Regions from separate parts of the Amycolatopsis sp. NPDC043887 genome, predicted to be linked through region 3. Evidence: riboswitches for the same ligand, from Rfam matches in the RefSeq annotation. Region 3 holds a riboswitch; each other region holds the start of a gene.
The links. Region 3 has a riboswitch for S-adenosylmethionine ahead of AC069H_RS32235 (methionine ABC transporter ATP-binding protein). Riboswitches for the same ligand answer to the same signal wherever they lie in the genome.
Positions count from the first base shown of each region.

Region 1: it holds a riboswitch for S-adenosylmethionine, as region 3 does, so the genes downstream of both, thrC (threonine synthase) here and AC069H_RS32235 (methionine ABC transporter ATP-binding protein) in region 3, are expected to answer to the same signal.
Region 2: it holds a riboswitch for S-adenosylmethionine, as region 3 does, so the genes downstream of both, AC069H_RS30610 (aminotransferase class V-fold PLP-dependent enzyme) here and AC069H_RS32235 (methionine ABC transporter ATP-binding protein) in region 3, are expected to answer to the same signal.

Region 1 covers NZ_JBWKEB010000003.1:380,691-388,054, reverse strand. Annotated here, with positions in the region: gene AC069H_RS11240 (ComEA family DNA-binding protein) at 1-283, shown strand, start outside; gene AC069H_RS11235 (ComEC/Rec2 family competence protein) at 280-2,685, shown strand; gene thrC (threonine synthase) at 2,703-3,968, opposite strand; SAM riboswitch class I at 3,982-4,114, opposite strand; gene holA (DNA polymerase III subunit delta) at 4,250-5,233, shown strand; gene rpsT (30S ribosomal protein S20) at 5,286-5,546, opposite strand; gene AC069H_RS11215 (EamA family transporter) at 5,906-6,784, shown strand; gene AC069H_RS11210 (VOC family protein) at 6,808-7,182, shown strand; gene AC069H_RS11205 (class I SAM-dependent methyltransferase) at 7,179-7,364, opposite strand, start outside.
Region 2 covers NZ_JBWKEB010000013.1:82,279-89,642, reverse strand. Annotated here, with positions in the region: gene AC069H_RS30630 (penicillin-binding transpeptidase domain-containing protein) at 1-185, shown strand, start outside; gene AC069H_RS30625 (ArsR/SmtB family transcription factor) at 229-912, shown strand; gene AC069H_RS30620 (potassium/proton antiporter) at 1,025-2,503, shown strand; gene AC069H_RS30615 (M23 family metallopeptidase) at 2,635-3,318, shown strand; SAM riboswitch class IV at 3,447-3,561, shown strand; gene AC069H_RS30610 (aminotransferase class V-fold PLP-dependent enzyme) at 3,594-4,958, shown strand; gene AC069H_RS30605 (hypothetical protein) at 4,978-5,613, shown strand; gene lspA (signal peptidase II) at 5,638-6,201, shown strand; gene AC069H_RS30595 (RluA family pseudouridine synthase) at 6,198-7,124, shown strand; gene AC069H_RS30590 (AsnC family protein) at 7,227-7,364, opposite strand, start outside.
Region 3 covers NZ_JBWKEB010000014.1:132,975-140,338, reverse strand. Annotated here, with positions in the region: gene AC069H_RS32255 (transglycosylase family protein) at 185-1,564, shown strand; gene AC069H_RS32250 (DUF222 domain-containing protein) at 1,623-2,630, opposite strand; gene AC069H_RS32245 (GNAT family N-acetyltransferase) at 2,719-3,360, opposite strand; gene rsmA (16S rRNA (adenine(1518)-N(6)/adenine(1519)-N(6))-dimethyltransferase RsmA) at 3,401-4,237, shown strand; SAM riboswitch class I at 4,485-4,575, shown strand; gene AC069H_RS32235 (methionine ABC transporter ATP-binding protein) at 4,788-5,798, shown strand; gene AC069H_RS32230 (4-(cytidine 5'-diphospho)-2-C-methyl-D-erythritol kinase) at 5,917-6,882, shown strand; gene AC069H_RS32225 (ABC-F family ATP-binding cassette domain-containing protein) at 6,950-7,364, shown strand, end outside.

The sequences.
Region 1 (7,364 bases), on a different contig from region 3:
AGTGAATCTGGCCCGGCGGCTCACCGACGGCGAGCAGGTGGGCGTCGGCGTCCCCGTTCCGGCCGCGGCCGGAACGGCGGCACCGCCGGGGAAGCTCGACCTGAACTCGGCCACGGCCGAGCAACTCGACACCCTGCCCGGGGTCGGCGAGGTGATGGCGAAACGCATCGTCGACTGGCGGTCCGGGCACGGCGGGTTCACCAGCGTCGAGCAACTCCGTGACGTAGAAGGGATCGGCGAATCCAAATATCGAAAGCTCCGGGAAGTGGTGTCCGTCGGATGAACCCGTCCGCCGATCCGTCCGAAGTGGACACCGCGTCGTGGCGAGGACAGGACTTGCGGTTGATACCGGCCGCGATGACTGCCTGGCTCGGCACTCTTTCCGGGCTGTTGGGCGGCTGGTGGATCACGATGCTCTGCGGTGCGGCCGCCGTGGTGCTCGCGATCGCCGCCGGTGTCCGTGCCCGCCGGACGGCGTCCCGGTGGGTGGCGGGCCTGGGTGCCCTGGCGGTCCTCGGCGTGCTCACCGCCGGCCCGGTGGCGCTGCGGATCCGGGCCGCCGAGCACGACGACCTCCGTGCCGCCGCCGCACGGGGGAGTGACGTCACCACGAGGGTGGTGGTCACCGAGCGGCCACGTCCGGTCCGCGGTGCCGGATACGCCGATCGCCGGGCAGGCACCCGCCTGGTGGTCATCGCCGCGACGGTGGACACCGCGGTGACGGGTGAGCGCGTGGTGGATTCGGCCGGCCGGATCCTCCTGCTCGCTCCCGCCGAGGGGTGGACGGCCCTGTTGCCCGGGCAGCAGGTCACCGCCTCAGGGCGGCTCGCGCCGTCGAAGGGGGCTGAACTGACGGTCGCGGTCCTTTCGGTGCGAGGCCCGCCGTCGGCCCTCGGGCCGGCGCCTTGGTGGCAGCGAGCCGCGGAATCGCTGCGCGCCGGGCTCCGGGAGCTGTGCGCCGTCCTCCCGGAGGAGCAGGCCGGTCTCGTGCCCGGGCTGGTCGTGGGGGACACGAGCACACTGTCCCCGAGGGTCGAACGCGAGTTCACGGACTCCGGCATGTCCCACCTGATGGCCGTGAGCGGTGGGAACGTGGCGATCGTCTGCGGCTCGATCCTTCTCCTGCTGAGGGTGCTCCGGATCGGGCCGCGGACCTCCGCCGCCGCGGCCGCCGCGGGGCTCGCCGGGTTCGTGGTCCTCGCCGGGCCCGCGCCCAGCGTGCTCCGCGCCGGGGTGATGGGGGCGGTCGGGCTGCTGGCGCTGGCACTGGGGCGCCGGGGTTCGGCGTTGCCCGCGCTGGCGTTCGCGGTGGCCGGGCTCGTAGTGGCCGACCCCGCGATGGCCGCCGACTTCGGGTTCGCGCTTTCGGTGCTGGCCACGGCCGGCCTGGTGCTGCTGGCGCCGAGGTGGGCGGAATGGCTGGTCGGACGCGGTGTCCCGGCAGGCTACGCCGAGGGGCTGACCATCCCGCTGGCCGCGTTCGTGGTGACGACGCCGGTCATCGCGGGCATGGCGGGATCGGTCAGTCTCGTCTCGGTGGTGACCAACGTGCTCGCCGCGCCGGTGGTCGCCCCGGCCACCGTGTTCGGCGTGCTCGCCACCGTCGTCGGCCCGTGGTGGCCGTCGGCGGGAAGGCTGCTGGTCCGCCTGACCGAACCCGAGGCGAGCTGGCTCATCACCGTGGCCCGCCACGGCGCCCGCGCACCGGGAGCGGTCCTGGACTGGCCGGACGGCTGGTGGGGCGGGCTTCTGGCGGCCGGACTGCTTGTCGTCCTGCTCGTCGCCATCCGGCTGCGGCACGCCAGGATCCTCCTGGCGGTCGCGCTGGCCGCCGGGCTGCTCGTCTTCGTACCGGTGCGAGTGCTGGCTCCGGCGTGGCCGCCGGCGTCGTGGAGTGCCGTCGCCTGCGACGTCGGGCAGGGCGATGCCGTCGTCCTCGCCACCGGCGAGCAAGGGCGGGCGGTCCTGGTCGACACCGGGCCGGAACCGGGGCCGGTCGACGAATGCCTGAGCAGGCTCGGCGTCGACCGGGTTCCGCTGATCGTGCTGAGTCATCTGCACGCCGACCACATCGGCGGCCTCGAATCCGTCTTCGAGGGCAGGTCGGTCGGGGCGGTCGCCGTCGGCCCCGGCCGGGCTCCCGCCTGGGCGTGGCAGCAGGTCGCGGACGAGACCGCGCGCCGCGGGATTCCCTTGCTGGAGCTGGAGATCGGGCAACGGCTGGACTGGCCGGGGTTGTCACTGGATGTACTGGGGCCGCGGTATGTCACCGGTCGATCGGTCCGCGAACAGGACGGCACGGTGATCAACAACGGTTCCGTCGTCCTGCGCGCCGGGACCCCGGCGGGCCGGGTGCTCCTGACGGGCGACATCGAGCTCGCCGCGCAGGCCGACCTGATGGCCGAGGGGGCAGAACTGCGTGCCGATATCCTGAAGGTCCCGCACCACGGAAGCCGTTACACGGCACCGGATTTCCTCAACGCCGTCGCGCCGCGGGCGGCGTTGGTGAGCGTCGGCGCCGGAAACACGTACGGGCATCCGAACAAGTCCACTTTGGACAATCTGGCCGCCGTCGGCGCGTCGGTCGCCAGGACGGACACGGACGGCGACACCGCGGTCCTCGCCGACGCGCGAGGCCTCGCCCTGGTACGCCGGGGTGAGCCCCGCGGCCCGCCTCGTACTTGAGGCGGGCCGACGGGAACTCAGATGCCCAGAGCCTCGCGCACCGCGTCGGCCGAGGCGCTGACGGTGGCCTTGGGGCCGATCTTGTCCTCGACGGCGTCGAGGGTCTTGAGGCCGTCACCGGTGATCAGCAGGACGATCTCCTCGTCCGGGTTGAGCTTGCCGGTCTCGATGAGCTTCTTGGCCGTCGCCACGGTGACGCCGCCGGCGGTCTCGGTGAAGATGCCTTCGGTGCGGGCGAGCAGCCGGATGCCCTCGACGACCTCTTCGTCGGTGACGTCTTCGATCGCGCCACCGGTGCGGTTGACCACATCGAGGACGTAGGGGCCGTCGGCCGGATTCCCGATCGCCAGCGACCGGGCGATCGTGTCCGGCTTGACCGGTTGGACGACGTCGTGCCCCGCGCGGAAGGCCGCCGAGACGGGGGAGCAGCCGGTGGCCTGCGCGCCGAACACCTTGTACGGCGTCTCGTCGACGAGGCCGAGCTGCCCGAACTCGCGGAAACCCTTGTCCACCTTGGTGAGCTGGGAACCGGAGGCGATCGGCACCACGATCTGGGAGGGAAGTCGCCAGCCGAGCTGTTCGGCGACCTCGAAGGCCAGCGTCTTGGAGCCTTCCGAGTAGTAGGGCCGGACGTTCACGTTGACGAACGCCCAGCTCTCCTGCTCGGCGGCGAGCTGGGTGGCGAGCCGGTTCACGTCGTCGTAGTTGCCGTCGACCGCGATCAGGTCACCGTCGTACACGGCGGTGGTGAGGATCTTGGCGCGTTCCAGGGTCTTCGGGATCAGCACGACCGACCGCCAGCCGGCACGGGCCGCCGCGGCGGCGACGGCGTTGGCCAGGTTGCCGGTCGAGGGACAGGCGAGCACATCGAACCCGAACTCGCGCGCGGCCGCCAAAGCGACGGCGACCACGCGGTCCTTGAAGGAGTGGGTGGGGTTGCCGGTGTCGTCCTTGACCCAGACCTTCTTGACACCCAAGGCTTTCGCGAGCCTGTCGGCCTGGATGAGCCGGGTGGCGCCGGGTTCGGTGTTGGGGATCTCTTCGACATTCGAGGGAACGGGAAGGAGTTTCTTGTAGCGCCAGATGTTCTTCGGTCCGGCTTCGATGTCCTCGCGGCGCACGCGGCCGAAGTCGTAGGCGACTTCGAGCGGCGAGAAGTCCTCGGCGGAAACGAATTCGGGAGCGAGCGGCTGCCGGTGTCCCTCTTCCTTCGACACCAGTTCGACGGCCGGTCCGAGATCCGGGGTCTTGGTGGTGGAGGTCGTGCCGAGGGTTGCGGTCATCGCGAGGTTCCTTTCCTCATCTGCCCCGCCATGGCGGGCCGGAATTGGCACCGTGTTCGTCAGCTATCCCGCGATCGCGGGATGACAGGCTGACGCCGGTTGCCGGGGCTTCATCGGGCCGTTCCCTCTGCCCCTCTGGATGAGCGGTATTCGATTGTCGGCACGCGCATGATCGCGTCGCCTCGCCAACACCGTACGACATGAGGCTCAGGTGGGGCCACAGTGCCCGCAACACATCACCGGACAAAGCACACGAGAGGAGGAGTGGCAGGATCGTCACCGTGACGACGCAAGCTTCCGCCCCATCGCCGCTGGTCCTGGTTCTCGGTGAGGAAGAGCTGCTGATCGAACGCGCGGTCCGCAGCGCCTCGGACGCGGCCAAGGCGGCCGACCCGACGGCGGATCTCACCCGGATCCGGGTGTCGGACCTCACAGTCCCAGCCCTCGCGGAGATGGTCAGCCCCTCCCTGTTCGCCGAAGGCCGGGTGATCGTCCTCGAGTCCGCGCACGACATCTCGCAGGAGCTAGCCGACGGGGTGATGGCCTACGTCAAGGCGCCCGCCGACGGCATCGTGCTCGTCGTCGTGCACAGCGGAGGCGGCCGGAGCAAGGCCGCGAAGGGGCTTCCCGCTGCCTTGAAGAAGGCCGGTGCGGAGGTTGTCGAGTGCCCGAAACTGACCAAGCCCGCGGAGCGGGAATCCTTTGTCCGCAACGAGGTCCGCCGGGTCGGCGGGAAGATCGACGGTGCGGCCGTGCTCGCGCTGATCGACGCGGTCGGTTCGGATCTGCGTGAACTGTCGTCGGCGGCGACCCAGCTGGTCGCGGACGCCGGCGGAACGGTCGACGAGCAGGCGGTCCGGCGCTACCACCGGGGCCGTGCGGACGTGAACGGGTTCGCCGTCGCGGAGAAGGCCGTCGCCGGGGACAAGGCGGCGGCGCTGGAGTCGCTGCGCTGGGCGATGCAGCTGGGCGTACCGCACGTGCTGGTCGCGGACGCCCTCGCCGACGCCGTCCGGACGATCGCGCGGGTGTCCGGTGCCGGTCGCGGGAACCCGAACCAGATGGCGGGTGAGCTGGGGATGCCGCCGTGGAAGGTGCGCAAGGCCCAGGGGCAGGCCCGCGGCTGGGGCCAGGACGGGCTCGCCACCGCGATGCGGGTGGTCGCCCGGCTCAACGCCGAGGTCAAAGGGGTCGCGGCCAACCCGGAGTACGCGCTGGAGCGCGCCGTCCTGGAGGTCGTCGCCGCCCACGGCGCAAGCCGCTGAACACGGCGAAGGGCCCCGGCGACGCGCGTCGCCGGGGCCCTTCGAAAGCCGATCAGAGAGAGTTCGCGCGCTTCGCCAGCGCGGACTTCTTGTTGGCGGCCTGGTTGGCGTGGAGAACGCCCTTGGTCACGGCCTTGTCCAGCTTCTTGGCCGCGTCCTTCTGCAGCTCCAGGGCCTTGGCCTTGTCGCCGGCGTCGGCGGCCTCGCGGAACTTGCGGATCGCGGTCTTCACCGAGGACCGGATCGCCTGGTTGCGCTGACGCGCCTTCTCGTTGGTGGTGATGCGCTTGATCTGCGACTTGATGTTGGCCACGGGGGCGCTCCTCTTGAGTCTCTCGGTGGTTTCACCGCCGCGCTGTGACCGGCCCTGCGTGCTCGTGGGAGCGCGCGGGTTTCCTCCATGACGGAATGCCACACGACGGTGAAAGGCAAGCTTAACAGCCGTCCAGGGGTGGCTCGCGGCCACCTCGGGACGGGTGCTTGAGGTACGGTGCGGAGCGTAGTGCCTAGGGTTCCGCCGCCTGCCCGTTCAGCGAAACACACAATCAGGGCAGATGGGACAGGTCCGAGCGGCACCATCGGCGGGGCCGGAAGCGCCGCCGTTCATCTGACGGGACAAAAGCCTGGAGGACCGGTGTTTTCCGCGTGCGCGGAAAACGTGAAAGGTCCGTCGTGAACGCCACCGCCCTGTTTTTCGTCGTCATCGCCGCCGTCATCCACGCGGGCTGGAACCTCGCGGCCAAGCGGATCCGTCGTGGCGGAGCCCGGTTCGTCTGGGCTTACTACAGCCTCTCCGCGATCCTGCTCGTCCCCGTCATGGCCGTCTCGCTGGCCGTGGAGCCGCAACGTCCACAGTGGACCTGGCTGCTCGCCGCGGTGGTCACGGCGGTGTTCCACGTCACCTACGGGATCGTCCTCCAGCGGGGCTACGCCGTCGGCGACCTTTCCGTCGTCTATCCCGTCGCCCGCGGTACCGGGCCGCTGATCTCGGTGCTCGCGGCCGTCGTACTGCTCGGCGAGCGGCCGGGGGTGCTCGGCCTGGTGGGCGCGTTCCTCGTGGTCGCCGGAGTGCTGGTGATCGGGACCGGCCGGGCGTCGGCGCATGCCGACGCCGCCGATCGTGTCGCTCGCCGCAAAGGCCTGGTCTACGGAATGCTGACCGGGCTCACGATCGCCGCCTACACACTTTGGGACGCCCATTCGGTCACGGGCCTCGCGGTCCCGCCGATCGTCTACTTCGGAACCGGCGCGATCGTGCAGAGCCTCCTCATGACGCCGTACGCGCTGAAGGACCGCGAAGAGATCTCGTGGCTCTGGCGCGAACACAAGCGTGAGGTGTTCGTCGTCGGTGTGCTCTCGCCGGCCGCCTACCTGCTGGTGCTCTACGCCCTCCAGATCGCTCCGGTGAGCCTCGTCGCACCGGCGAGGGAGCTGAGCATCGTCCTGGGCGGCCTCGCCGCCTGGCTGGTCCTGGGGGAGGCGAACGCCGTCCGCAGGCTGGCCGGGTCGGTGGTGGTGCTGGCGGGGATCACCGCGATTGCGATGGCCTGAACCCATCCGGTAGGGATTGAGCCATGGACGTGCTGAGCAGCAGGGTGCTGATCCACCCGAAGGACCTCGACGTGTCGACGGCGTTCTATCGGGACACCCTGGGCCTGGCCATCGACAAGGAGTTCCCCGGCGGGACGGTGTTCTTCGCCGGGAACGGGTCGATCGAGATCGTCGGTACCGGGAAAACCGGCCCGACCCCGGACGTCGCGTTGTGGCTCCAAGTACGGGATCTGCCCGCGGCGCTCGAGGAACTCGCGGAGAAGGGTTTGGAGCCTGTCCGCGGGGCGCGGCGTGAACCCTGGGGTCTGGACGAAGCGTGGATCGCCGATCCGGACGGCACCAGGATCGTGCTGGTCGAGGTGCCGCGTGAGCACCCGTTGCGCACTGATCCGCGCTAGGCCGGCGGCTTGATCGCGCGCAGCTGAGCGGCGAGCGAGGCACCGAAGCCCGGCGGTTCCCAGGTCCAGGTCTGCAGGTCGGTGAAGCCGGCGGCGGTCACTTCGTCGGCCAGCTCGTGCCGGGACACCGGCAGCCACTTCTCGTGCGCCGACAGCAGCAGCCGCCCGCCGGGCCGCAAGAC
Region 2 (7,364 bases), on a different contig from region 3:
CGAAGGCGCTGAAGGGCAGCGGAGCGGTCTTCGGCAAGACGGGGACGGCGCAGTTCGGGTCGGGCGCGGACGCCAACGGCTGGTTCGTCGGCTATCGCGGGGACGTCGCTTTCGCCGTCATGCTCGAAGGTTCCAACGACTCCAAACCCGCGGTGCAGCTGGCGGCGAAGTTCCTGGCAGGCTGACGCTTCGGCGGTCGCCGAACCGTGGGTCTTCTACGGTGGACGCATGGAGACGATCGCCCTGGCCGAGGTCGCGGCCGTGCTCGCCGATCCGAGCCGCGCGTCGATGTGCCTCGCGCTGCTCGACGGGCGTGCCTGGACGGTGACCGAGCTGGCGGGCGCGGCCGAAGTGGCCGCGTCGACGGCGAGCGAGCACGTGAAGAAGCTGACCGAGGCAGGCTTCGTCGTGCGGGTCAAGCAGGGGAGGCACAGTTACGTCCGGATAGCCGGCCCCCGGGTGGCGGAACTGATCGAGCATCTGGCGCAGCACGCCGAGCATCGGCCGGTGAAGGGGCTGCGGTCGTCCGTGCGGGTGAAGCGGCTCGGGTTCGCCAGGACCTGCTACGACCACCTCGCCGGAACGGTCGGCGTCGCGCTGCGGGACGGGATGCTCGCCACTGGGCTGATCGACGACGCCGGCGGCCTGACGCTGACCGATCGCGGCCGCGAGGTGCTCGGCGCACTCGGGGTGGAGATCGACGGCGGCCGCCGCCCGATGCTGCGTGACTGTCTGGATTGGACGGTCCGGCGTGATCATTTGGCGGGCCGGGCCCCCGCGGCGTTACTGTCTCACGGAGTGAGCGCCGGCTGGTTGTCCCGTGAGGGCGACCGCGCGGTGAAAGTCCTGCCCGCGGCGGAAGAACCGTTCGCGGAACTCGGCGTCGACCTGGTGGCCCTGCGCAGTCCGTAATGGACAGTCTGTAACACAGGCTGTCCGGACGGATTTCGGCCGGTACACGGACGAGTGACGAGCACCGCCTCACTATTCTGGAGCCCTCACGGCGACCGGAACGGGAGGCGACATGGAGCAACTCCCGCTCATTCTCGGCACCGGCGGGGCCGTGCTGCTCGTCGCCGTGATCGCCGTCCGGGTGTCGATCCGGGTCGGCCTTCCTTCGCTGCTGTTGTACCTGGGCATGGGGGTCCTGCTCGGCGAAGCCGGGTTCGGCATCCAGTACGACAACCCCGAGCTGACCCAGTCGCTCGGCCTCGCCGCGCTGGTGATGATCCTGTCCGAAGGTGGCCTCACCACCAGGTGGTCGGCCGTGAAACCCTCGCTGGGCATCGGAATCGCACTGTCCACAGTGGCCGTGGTGGTGAGCATCGCGGTCACCGGCGCCGCCCTGCACTGGTTACTGGGCCTGGACTGGCGGATGGCGTTGTTGTGGGGCGCGGTACTCGCCTCGACCGACGCCGCCGCGGTCTTCTCGGTGCTGAGATCCGCGGGGATCGGCAAGCGGCTCGTCGGCGCGCTGGAGATCGAGTCGGGGATCAACGACGCCCCGGCCTACATCGCCGTCGTCGTCCTCGCCGAGGGGACGACCATCGACTGGTCGCTGCCGCTGCTGGTGGTCTACGAACTCGCCGCCGGGCTGGTGATCGGCCTGGCCTTCGGCTGGGGCGGGGCGTTCGCGCTGCGCCGGGCGGCGCTTCCCGCCACCGGTCTGTACCCGCTGGCCACGGTCGCGGTGTGCGTCGTGGCGTACTCGAGCGGGCAGCTCGCCCACGCGTCGGGCCTGCTCGCCACCTACGTGGCGGCCCTGGTGCTGGGGAACTCGAAGCTGCCGCACCGGTCGGACACGCTGTCCTTCGCCGAAGGGCTCGGCTGGCTCGCGCAGATCGGCCTGTTCGTGCTGCTCGGCCTGTTCGCCTCGCCGAGCAGGATCTTCGAAAGCCTGGTCCAGGGCCTGGTCGCGGGTGCGGTCGTGCTACTGCTCGCCCGCCCGCTGTCGGTGCTGCTGTCGGCGCTGCCGTTCAAGATCCCCTGGCGAGAACAGGTGTTCCTGTCCTGGGCCGGGCTGCGCGGTGCGGTCCCGATCGTGCTCGCGCTGATCCCGCTGTCGTCCGGGGTGCCGGGCGCGCAGCAGCTGGTCGACGCGGTGTTCGTGCTGGTCATCGTGCTGACACTGCTCCAAGGGGCGACGCTGACCCCGCTCGCGAGAATCCTCGGGCTGGCCCAGCACGCCGAGGCGCACGAGATCGACGTCGACTCCGCGCCGCTCGACGAGATGGGCGCGGAACTCCTGCAGGTCCGGATCCACGCGGGATCGAAGATGCACGGCGTGTACCTGGCCGAACTGCGGCTGCCGGTGGGGGCGACGATCAGCCTCCTCGTCCGAGACGGCTCCGGCTTCACGCCGAACAAGAACACCAGGCTCCAGGAACGCGACCAGTTACTCGTCGTGACGACCGCCGAAGCCCGTGACGCGGCCGAACGACGCCTTCGGGCCGTCGACCGCGCCGGCCGCCTCGCCAGGTGGAAGGGCGAATCCGGCCAGTAGGTCACGAACCGGCACCAGCTGTTCGTCGGTTGATCTCAGAAAATTCTTCCCTTTCGTACTTCCTTTGAATTACTTTCCCCGCAACTGACTCCATCGAATGGGTGAGTGTCACGGGGTAAGGAGTACGCAAGGTGACGAAACTTCCTGTGTGGTTCGCCGGTCTGGGGGCCGCTGTGGCGCTCGTCGGAGTGGTTCTCGCCGCCCCGACTGCGACGGCGGCCGGGGCCTTTCCCGCGTTCGGGCTCCCCTTCGACACGGGCCAGTCGGTCTACTCGGCGGGGATCCACTCGGACAACGGGACGTCCGGAGTGAAGAACGCCATCGACTTCAGCCCCGGGGACAAGACCGTTCGCGCCCCGCTGGCGGGCACGGTCCGGATCCAGCACTGCTCCGGTGGCGACTGGGTGACCGTCGACCACGACGGCGGCTGGCGGACCGGGTACTACCACCTGGAGAACATCGCGGTCACCGACGGCCAGAAGGTCGCCCCCGGCGACGCACTCGGCCGGACCGGTAACGCGCTGCCCTGTGGTGGCAGCAGCACCGGCGCCCATGTGCACTTCACCCTGTGGACCCTGCCCACGGCGGCCGCGCAGGGCGGCGACTCGCGCGACTTCGGGGTCGGCGCGGGCAACTGGAACGGCCTGTCCTACGACGAGGTCTCGACCAAGGTCGCCGAGGCCTACGGCGAAGCCGTCGACGGCAAGACCTTCGGCGGCTGGCGGTTCACCGCGGGCACCGATCAGTACTCCGGCACAGCGACTGAGGTCTCCTCCCGCGCGACCGTCCCGCTGCCCGGCCGATTCCGGGTCTGACCGGCCGTTGCCCGGCGCGGCGCGGCGCCGGGCAGCGGTTCTTCCCGCTTGCGGAGCACGTGAGCGGCGTCTCAAGATGCGGACGAGGGCTGGCTCGATCGCCCGCCCATCCGCTAACTTCGTTCCTAGGTCACGAGTGTCAGCGTCAAGCCCCGGCTAGCTGACCGGCAACCCTCCTACCGCGGTGGGGTGCCCCGGGTGAGGACCTGGCTCGTCGCGTGGTGCGACGGGCAAGCGCGGGATCCTCGTCGGGTCCCCTGACCCGGAGGATGACGATGACTCTCGCACTCGAACGCACCAGCGCTCCCGCTGAAGTCGCTGAAACCGTTGCCACGCACCAAAACCCGACGGTCGCGTGCGCCGATCTGCGGGTCCCGCTGGTCACCGGCGGCGACATCGGCTACGCCAACCTCGATCACGCGGCGAGCGCCCCCTGCCTGGACAAGGTGCGTGCCGCGGTCGACGAATTCCTGCCCTGGTACGCCAGTGTGCACCGCGGCGCCGGGTTCGCCTCGCAGGTCTCGACCAAGCTTTACGAGCGCACGCGCGGAATCCTGCGCGGCTTCGTCGACGCGCGGTCGACCGACACCGTCGTGTTCACCCGCAACACCACCGATTCCTTCAACCTTCTCGCGCGCAGCCTGCCGAAGCACACGTCGGTCGTCGTGTTCGACACCGAGCATCACGCCGCGCTGCTGCCGTGGAAGGGACCGAACGTCCGCCGGATCGAAACCCCTCGGACCCGCCTCGCCGCGGTGTCCGCCGTGGACGAAGCGCTCGCGGACTGCCCGCAGGGCCCGCGCCTGGTGGTGCTCACCGGAGCGTCCAACGTGACCGGGGAACTGTTGCCGGTCAAGGAGATCGCGGCCGTCGCGCGGCGGCACGGCGCCCGGATCGCGCTCGACGCGGCGCAGCTCGCGCCGCACCGCAAGATCTCGATCCGCGATCTCGACGTCGACTACGTCGCGCTGTCGGGGCACAAGCTGTACGCGCCTTTCGGTGCCGGCGCGCTGATCGGCCGCGCCGACTGGCTGCGCGCGGCTCAGCCGTACCTCGCCGGTGGCGGCGCGACGAAGCTTGTCACCCGTGACTCCGAAAACCTCGGCGTGGTCTGGAATTCCGGCGCCGAGCGGCACGAAGCCGGTTCGCCCAACACTGTCGGCGTCTACGCGCTCGGTGTCGCCTGCGAGACCCTGGCCGCGAACTGGGACGGGATCGTCGCCCACGAGGAGGAACTGCTGGCGCGGCTGCGTCGCGGCCTCGCCGCCGTCCCCGGTTTCGCCGAACTGCGGCTGTTCGACGCGCCGGTCGACCGGGTCGGCACGCTCAGCTTCGTCGTCGACGGCTTCGACCCGGGCTGGCTCGCCGCGGTGCTGTCCGCGGAGTACGGCATCGGCGTGCGGGACGGCGCGTTCTGCGCGCACGTGGCGACGAAGCGGCTGATCGCCGTGGCCGGTGCGACGGGGCAGCAGGCCGTGCGGGTCAGCCTCGGCCTCGGCAGCACCACCGAGCACGTGGACCGGATCGTCCTGGCGCTGCGCCAGATCGTCGCCCGTGGCGCGCGCTGGCAGTACGAGAAGCCGGAGGGCCGCTGGGTGCCGGAGAACGATCCGCGCGAACTTCCCCCGTTCTGCGCCTGACCCACTATCCTCTCCCCGCATGGGGAACGAGCGACCGCGTTACTGGTTTCCGCTGGCGTTGCTGGGTTTCGCTCAGCTGATCGTGGTGGCCTTCGGCGGGATGTGGTCCGGGGGCTGGTTCGCCTACGCGCCCGCCGGTGAACAGCAGTTCCTGACCCAGAATCTTTACGGTGTCGGTGATGGTGGGGTTTTCGGATCCTTGCGCGGGGTCGAGATGAGCCGCGAGACCGCCGCCGCGCTGGACACGTCGTTCGACATCGCCGGCCGGAACGACGACTGGCTGTTCGCCGTCCTCGTGGTCTACCTCGGCACGGTGCTGTTCTACGCCATCCGGACAAAGACCATGCGCTGGTGGAAGGTCGCCGCGATCGCGCTCGGCGGACTGGTCGCCATCGTGCTGGCGGATCTGGTCGGCTACTGGGAATTCGATCTCGACGGTGACACCCGGAGCGCGATCCTGCTGACGCTGGGCCTCGTCGGGCTCGCCTGGCTGGAGCGCAGCGTGCTGGTGCTGGTCGTGGCCGCGGCGTTCGTGCTCTGCGCGGTCGTGCTCGCGCAGGGACAGCTCGCGCTGGTGCTTTCGTCGCTGGTCGTGCTCGCCGGGGCGTTCGCGGCCCTGCTGAGCAGGCCGAAGACGGCCGCCGAGGAGTCCTGAACACGCTCAGTGGACAATGGGGCTGTGAGTACTGAGCCCGAAACGGCGCCACCGTCGCCACCGCTGCCCAAGAAGCGCGTCGCCGTGGTGTTCGCCGTCGCCGCGGTGCTGTGGGGGATCGACCTCCTCACCAAGCAGATCGCCGTGTCCACGCTGGAGGGCAAGCAGCCGGTCGAGTTCCTCGGCGGGCTCGTGTACTTCCAGCTGGTGCGCAACCCCGGTGCCGCCTTCTCGATGGCGACCGGGCTGACCTGGGTGCTCGCGCTGGTCGCGATCGCCGTCGTGATCGCCATCGTCTGGCTGTCCCGGCGGCTGCGCTCGGTCGGCTGGGCCATCGGCCTCGGCCTGGTGCTGGCGGGCGCGCTCGGCAACCTGACCGACCGGATCTTCCGCGCGCCCGGCCCGCTGCAAGGGCACGTGGTCGACATGATCTCCGCGTTCGCGCCGAACGGGCAGGGCTGGGCGATCTTCAACGTCGCCGACTCGGCGATCTGCGTCGGCGGCGTGCTCATCGTGATCCTTTCCTTGCTGGGCAAGGACTACGATGGAACGTCTACAAAGGACAAAAAGAAGGCGGCGAGCGAATGAGCGCGCGGATGTTGCCCGTTCCCGACGGGCTCGACGGCATGCGCGTCGACGCGGGGCTGGCGAAACTACTGGGACTTTCCCGCACGGTCGTGGCGGAGCTGGCCGAATCCGGTGAGATCCTCCTCGACGGCAGGCCCGCCGGGAAATCGGACCGGCTGACCGCCGGCGGACTGCTCGAAGTGACGCTGCCCGATCCGGCCTCGGCCGTCGAGGTCGTCGCGGAACCCGTCGAAGGCATGAAGATCCTGCACGACGATGACGACATCGTGGTGATCTCAAAGCCGGTCGGTGTCGCCGTGCACCCGAGCCCCGGCTGGGCCGGGCCGACCGTCGTCGGCGGGCTCGCCGCCGCCGGGCTGCGCATCGCGACCTCGGGCGCCGCCGAACGCCAGGGCGTCGTGCACCGGCTGGACGCCGGCACCACCGGCGTCATGGTCGTGGCGAAGAGCGAGCACGCGTACACCGTGCTGAAGCGGGCGTTCAAGGAACGCACCGTCGACAAGGGCTACCACGCCATCGTGCAGGGCCACCCGGACCCGACACGCGGCACCATCGACGCGCCGATCGACCGGCACCCCCGGCACGACTACAAGTTCGCCGTCGTCCAGGGTGGGCGGCCCAGCGTCACGCACTACGAGGTCGTCGAGGCCTTCCGCGCCGCGTCGCTGGCCCAGATCAAACTGGAGACCGGGCGCACGCACCAGATCCGCGTGCACTTCTCGGCGCTCAAGCACCCGTGCGTCGGCGACCTGACCTACGGTGCCGACCCGGTGCTGGCGCGCAAGCTCGGGCTCTCCCGGCAGTGGCTGCACGCGAAGACGCTCGGCTTCGCCCACCCGGCCGACGGGCGCTGGGTCGAGTTCGAGTCGGAGTACCCGGACGACCTGGCCAACGCGCTGCGGATCCTGCAGGACGAGAACTAGGCGCGAGTCTCCTGTCCGTGAAGGCCTCCTTCCCTACCTTGAGAGTAGGCAAGGAGGCCTTCACGGACCACAAGTCACGAAGGCACCGGGAGCCGTCGCGAGCTAATCGTCGATCGACCAGGTCAGCGTGCGCTCGTCCGGCTCGGGCCGCGGTGACCAGCGCACGGCGACCACGCGCGTCGAGTCCGGCAGCACGTAGACGGTGTGCCCGCCCAGGGTCTCCCCGGGCCGGACGCCGAT
Region 3 (7,364 bases):
CTGGGGGTGTCGGACTTCTAGAGGTGTGCCGAAGCGCGCATCGAGACGAAGGACGTAGTGGAGTGGTTGTCGAGCTCCTCGACGTCTTGGGAAAGGGAACGACCCAGTGACTGGTAGCAGTAGGCAGGATGGCTCGCGCCCCGGCGCAGAGACGAACACCTTCGCTTCCTCCGGTTCGGTTGCCGTGCTCGACCGCGACACTCAGTACGGCGAGCTGGACTACTCCGACGATCCGCGCATCACGCACCAGGACGTCCTGGCCGCGCTCGGCCCCGACGCCGACACCCTGATGGCCGAGATCGACGTCGACGTCGACGAGCTGATCCGCCTCATCAGCGCCGAGACCACCATGCTCCCGCCGATCGTCATCCCGGACGAGCTGGCCGAAGACCGCACCGCGGGCGCGCCGATGAAGGCCGCGACCAAGGACGAGGTCATCTCGAGCGCGACCCGCGTCTGGAAGAAGCGTTTCCTCAAGGGAACCGTCATGGCGGTGCTGCTCACCCTCGGCGGTGGCGGCGCGGCCGCGATGGCGATGAACAAGAGCGTCACGGTCGACGTCGACGGCAAGCAGCAGACCGTCCACAGCTTCGGCGACACCGTCGGTGAGGTCCTCGAAGACGCCGGCCTCTCGGTCGGCGCGCACGACTCGCTCTCTCCCTCGCCTCAGGCCGAGGTGGGCGACGGCGGCGTCATCAAGCTGGAGCGTGGCCGCAAGCTGAACCTGATCGTCGACGGCGCACCGCAGCAGGAGTCCTGGGTCCGCGCGACCAACCTCGGCGACGCGCTGAACCAGCTCGGTCGTGCCGACCTCGCCAAGGCCGGCACTTGGACCTCGCTCCCGCAGAACGGCGAGCTGCCGCTCGAAGGCGCCACCGTCGAGGTCAAGACCCTCAAGAACGTCACCGTCTACGACGGCGCGAACGAACCGCGCAAGGTTCAGACCAACTCGGTCACCACCAAGGAATTCCTCGGTGAGCTCCGGATGACCCTCGGCCCGGACGACGAGGCCGTCGGCGGTCTCGACGTCAAGCTGGTCGACGGCGCCGAGGTCCACATCAGCCGGACTGGCGTCACCATGGTCAAGCAGGACGAGGAGATCGCGCCGCCGGAGCAGAAGGTCGACGACCCGAACCTCGAAAAGGGCAAGACCAAGGTCGAGGACCCGGGCACTCCCGGCCAGAAGACCGTGACCTACAAGGTCACCAAGCGCAACGGCAAAGAGGTCGGCCGCGAGAAGGTCTCGGAAGAGGTCCTCACCGAGGCCAAGCCCAAGATCGTCAAGGTCGGTACCAAGAAGCCCGCCGATCCGGTCATCGGAGACGCCGGCGCCTGGGACCGCATCGCGCAGTGCGAGTCGACCGGTAACTGGTCCGCCAACACCGGCAACGGCTACTACGGTGGCCTGCAGTTCAACAAGAGCACCTGGGACGCCTATGGCGGCGACCAGTACGCCGCGTACCCGCACCAGGCCAGCAAGGCCCAGCAGATCGCTGTCGCCGAGAAGGTCCGCGAGGACCGTGGCGGTTACGGCGCTTGGCCGCACTGTGGCAAGAAGGCCTGACGCCAGATCATCCTCCTTTCCTGAAGGTCACCGTGTGGGTTCGCCCGCAAGGTGGCCTTCAGGCCGTTAGGGGCTTCGGAGGCTGAGCCGGGTTCCCGGCTCGCGGTCTCGAGAGTCTCGCCCACCAGCGCGCGGGCCGTATATGTGCCACGTTCCTGGACGGTTCTCGAACACCTCCACCGCCGTGAGGCGGGCTTTGGCGGCCCTGAGGCGGCGCCTGGGCGGGCTTAGGACGGTTTGCCGACTCCTCGGCGGGCTCGGCAGCCGAGGACTGCTCGGCGACCTGCTCCGAGCTCTTCCGGGGCAAAGGGATGTCCGGGCCGGTTTCCGCGAGCTCGACGATCTCTGAGAACGCGTCGCCGCGTCTTTCAGCCGGCGAACGGTCGTCGGCTTCTCCATCGGGGACCGGATAGGCCCGTGGTACCAGGAGCGCGTTCAGGCGGGCGCCTGTCTCGGCATCGAGGTCGCCGCGCATGTCCCAGCGGCCGGTTCGTTTCTGGCGCAACCAGAAGTCGCTCCGCCGCCTTTGCGGAGCGGGGTCGTCTTTGGGTCCTCCATCCGGGTCCAGTTGTGCGAGCAGCTCTGTGCCCGCCACCGTGACGTCGCGCGGTCTCGCGACGCGGGCGAGCTCGACCAAGCCCTCCTCGGCCTCGAGGCGTGCGCTCGCGGTGACGTGCTCGGGCAGCCTCTTCATGACCGTGACGATCCGGTCGATGCTGGCCTCGGCCAGCGCGCCGGTGGTGGCCGCAGTACCGGTCAGGGGCGCGACGGGGTCGATCGACGTGCCGTCGCGCGCCCGTCTCGAATTGAGCGCCAGCGCTCTGCCGGTCACTCTCTGAGCCTCTGCTCGAGGTACCCGGGCCACATGCTCGTAGAAGACGGCGATCGAGTTGTGTCCGTAGAGCTCACGGACCCCACGTGACTCGATCTCGGCCAGGATCTGGCCGACTTCGGCGACAAGACGTCGCCCTTCGCGTAGCCGCGTCTGCAACTCGTCGAGAAGCAGGTCGGCGTCACCTTCCGGCAGGTTGAGCGGGAAGGCCTTGGGAATGTTTGTACTGGTCATCCCTCGATTGTCGAGGCAGATTCGAACGAATGCACGGTATCGATCGGGTGGATGATCATCACGCTCCGGCGGTGCGAACCTGCGCCGATCACCCTTGAGTGGGATGCGTGTCGCTTCGGAAAGCCATACGGATGGTGGGGTCGGATCCGGCCGGGCCCTTGCCCTGGCGATGCATCCGGGCCCACTCCTCGCGGAGCACCCCGTAGACGACGGAATCGTGGACGCCGCCGGACCAGCGCCGTGCGCGCCGGAACCGGCCTTCTTCGACGAACCCGAGCCGTCGCCCGACGGCGATCATTCCCGGGTTACCCGAGAACGTGGCGAAGTCCAGGCGGAGCGCGTCGGTGCGGGAGAACAAGTAGGTCGTCCACATGCGCAAGGCCTCGGTGCCGAACCCGCCGCCCCAATACCGCTCGTCGTAGATGACCAGCCCCATCCGCCGCCAGTCGGTCTGCCTGCTTTCCCAGTACCAGCTGACCCGCCCGATCAGCCTTCCGTCGCTCAGATCGCACACGGCGAGGCTGGTGCGGGGATCGGGCGGATCGGACTTGATCGTGGTGAGTTCGCGCGCCGTGGATTCGGCGGCGGCTGTGGTCGGGGTGCCGAAGTAGGGCCCGTTCGTTTCGTGCCAAGGCCGCGCGGGATCGAGTAAGTCGAGGAGCGGCCCGAGGTCGGACGGGCGCCATTCGCGCAGCCGGACTTTTTCCCCATCGAGTGCGACGTCGTCCACCGGCCAATCGTGGCTTACCGGACCTGGTTACGATCGTCGGGTGACTGAACTGCTCGGTCCTGCGGAAATCAGGGCGCTGGCGGCCGAGCTGGACGTACGTCCGACCAAGAAGCTCGGTCAGAACTTCGTGCACGATCCCAACACGGTGCGCCGCATCGTCGACCTTTCGGGGATCGGCGAAGGGGACGTCGTCCTGGAGGTCGGGCCGGGCCTCGGCTCGCTGACACTCGGGCTGCTCGCGACCGGCGCCGAGGTCGTCGCGGTTGAAATCGACCCTGTCCTGGCGGGGCGGCTGCCGAGCACCGTGGCAGAACGAGGCGGGGGCGAAAGGCTGACGGTCGTCGGCGCGGACGCGTTGCGGATCACCGCGGACGATCTGCCCGCGCGGCCGACGGCGCTCGTCGCGAACCTGCCGTACAACGTCGCCGTTCCCGTCGTGCTCCACCTGCTCGCCGAACTGCCGTCGCTGACCAGCGGTCTCGTAATGGTCCAGACCGAGGTCGCGGACAGGATGGCGGCGGGTCCGGGAAGCCGGACTTACGGCGTTCCCAGCGTCAAGCTCGCCTGGTACGGGAAGACGCGCAAGGTCGCCGCGGTGCCCCGGGCGGTGTTCTGGCCCGTTCCGAACGTCGACTCCGCCTTGGTCGCGTTCGAACGGGGCGACGTGGTGTCGTCCGTGGATCGGGAACGGCTGTTCGCGGTCGTCGACGCCGCCTTCTCGCAACGGCGGAAGACCTTGCGTGCCGCGTTGGCGTCGTGGGCCGGTTCCGCCGAACGCGCGGGGGAACTGCTCGAAAAGGCGGGTATCGACCCCAAGACTCGCGGGGAGCAGCTGGACGTTCATCAGTTCGCCCGGATCGCCGCGGCCGCCGGCTGACCACGTGTCGCAGGTGTGACCGGAGCCGCGCGAACGGCGGCAGGCCAAGGCCGCGCACCTGCGTGATTCCTCCTCTCGATTCGGCGTGGGCGGACCTCGTCTTAGCAGGCAGCGCGCCTGTCGTGACGTAGATACGCCTACTGGCGTCTCATAATATGGACTTACCATCCTGTATGATGGACGCGACCAGACGTGTGATCTGCGCCTACGCGCTTGCTTTCATCCAGTGGGATCGGTTTTACTCAATGAGCCATCCCGAGCGACTGAGAGACCTGGCTCGCCGAAGTCGCAGCAACCACCCTCCACAGGGCAGGTGCTACCGCCAGGACCGATGGAGGCTGTGCCTAATGAACAGGGTCACCCACCCGCTCCTGCTGACCAGGCGACGTGTCGTCGATGAAGGTCGCCGCACGGTAAGTGCGTGTCGACGCTCCACCGTTACTGCCTGAGTCCTTTCCCTTATCTCTGAATCCGTTCGTTTCCCGGACGGTTACTCGGTGACGGTTGGCGCGCTCGAAAGAAGCAGCGCCCCATGTGCATGGAGCCCTTCGTGATCACTGTCGAAAACCTGTCCAAGTCCTTTCCCCTCAACGGAAATCCCGTCGTCGCACTGCGCGATGTGAGCGTGGACATCCAAGCAGGCTCGCTGTTCGGGGTCGTCGGTCCGGCGGGCTCCGGCAAATCGACTCTCGCCCGGTGCATCGGTCTTCAGGAGCGTCCCGACCGCGGCGTCGTCCGTCTCGACGGCCTCAACACCGGGACACTCGACGGACGCCGGCTCCGCGAAATCCGGCGCCAGGTCGGAGTCGTGAGCACCAAGCCGGAATTGCTCGCCGAGCGCACCATCGCCGGCAACATCGCTTCGCCGCTCGAGCAGCTCGGCCTCGACGGGCCGCAGCGCCGCAACCGGGTCGGCAACCTGCTCGACCTGGTCGGGCTCACCCCCCGTGCGGGGCAGCGACCGGGCGACTTGTCCGCGGGGCAGCTGCGCCGCGTGGCCATCGCCAAGGCGCTGGCCGCCGGGCCGTCCGTGCTCCTGGCCGACGACCCGACCGCGGGCGTGCAGCCCGAGGAGTCCGGCGCGGTCCTGACCGTGCTCGACCGCGCGCGCGCCGAGCTCGGCGTCACCGTGCTGCTCACCACTCCCGACGCCGGCGTGGTCCGCCGTGTCTGCGACGACGTCGCGGTTCTGGAGGCCGGCGCGATCATCGAACGCGGAACCGTGCTCGACCTGGTCTCCGACCCGAACAGCCGGACCGCGCAGGCGCTGCTTCCCGCCATCGAAACCGGGCGGGCACAGGCCTCGAAGTACGACCGCGCGGTGGACGTCGTGCTCGTCGGCTTCGCCTCGGTCGGTGCGCTGCTGCCGGAGGCCGCCGGTCGCTTCGACGTCGAACTCGCCACCATCGGGGGCGGCCTGACCCGGATCGGCGACACGCCGGTCGGCCGGTTCCGCCTCGGGGTGCGTGGTGAGCGCGCGGACGCCGCGCTCGCCTGGATCGCCGAACGTGGCGGCCACGTGACCCACCCGGTCCGCGGGCCGCAGGGTGTCGCCGCCTGATTTCTCCGCGAACGGGCCGCTCAGACGAATTTCGTCCGGGCGGCCCGTTCGCGTCCGACCCGTCCGTTCTCTTTCTCCTGGTGACAGCGCAAGTGGAGCGGCCACGTAGGCTTGACGCGTGCTCGCCGTCGTACCGCCCCCAGTGACCGTCAGGGTTCCCGCCAAGGTCAACCTGCACCTGTCGGTCGGTGACGTACGCCCGGACGGTTACCACGAGCTGGTGACCGTGTTCCAGGCGCTTTCCCTGACCGACGAGGTGACCGTCGCGGTCACCGAGGACCCCGGCGTCGAGGTCTACGGCGAAGGTGAAGGTTCCGTACCGACAGGAGCCAACAACCTCGCCTGGAAGGCGGCGCAGGCGTTGGCGGCCCACGTCGGCAAGGCGGACGGCGAGTCCAAGGTCAGAGTCGTGTTGCGCAAAGGCATCCCGGTCGCGGGCGGGATGGCCGGTGGCAGTGCCGACGCGGCCGCGACGCTGGTGGGGCTCGCGTCGCTTTGGAAGCTCGACATCTCCCGGGACGAACTGGCGGGTATCGCCGCGAAGCTCGGTAGCGATGTACCTTTCGCGCTCTACGGCGGGACAGCGCTGGGCACCGGCCGAGGCGAGCAGCTGGTGCCTGTCTTGTCGAGGCACACCTTCCACTGGGTCCTGGCCTTCGACCAGCGTGGGCTTTCGACTCCACGGGTGTTCGGCGAGCTGGACAAGTTGCGTGAAGAGGGCAGCCCGCCGCGAATCGGCTCGCACACTCCGGTGGTGGAGGCGCTGGCATCCGGCGACCCGCGGCAGCTGGCGCTGCTTCTTGGCAATGACCTGCAGGCGGCCGCTGTCTCGTTGCGTCCGGGGCTGCGTCGCACATTGAGGGCGGGAGTCAACGCGGGGGCGCTCGCCGGCACCGTGTCCGGATCCGGGCCGACCTGTGCGTTCCTGTGCGCGGACGCCCAGTCGGCCGTCGAGGTGGCCGCGGAGCTGTCCGGCGCGGGTGTCTGTCGCACGGTGCGCGTCGCGCACGGGCCGGTCCCCGGAGCCCGGCTGGTCGGCGGAGACGACGCGCCGCGGCCGTCGCCGCCTCGGGTGCACGCATGAGGGTGTCCGAAATGGACACCGACTAATTCGTTGTGGTGCGAGCTTTTTGGAAAGGATCGGCTGAGGCATGGCCAACTTGGTCAACCTGGAGTCGGTGAGCAAGTCCTTCGGGGTGCGCCCGCTGCTCGACGGTGTTTCGCTCGGTGTGGCGGAGGGGCAGCGTATCGGTGTCGTCGGTCTCAACGGGGGCGGGAAGACGACGCTGCTGGAGGTCCTCGCGGGGATCAGCGAGCCGGACGCGGGACGTGTCAGTCAAGTCCGGGGCCTGCGGATGGCGGTGGTCACCCAGCGGACCGAACTTCCCGACGGCAGCACGGTCGGAGACGTCGTGCTGGAGCGCTACGGCGCGGAGCACGAGTGGGCCGCTGACGCGCGTGTCCGGTCCATTATGGATGGTTTGGGCATCACCGCTCTCGGTATCGAGAAGGCGACGGCGAACCTGTCAGGTGGCGAACGGCGCCGTGTCGCGTTGGCGGCCGCCC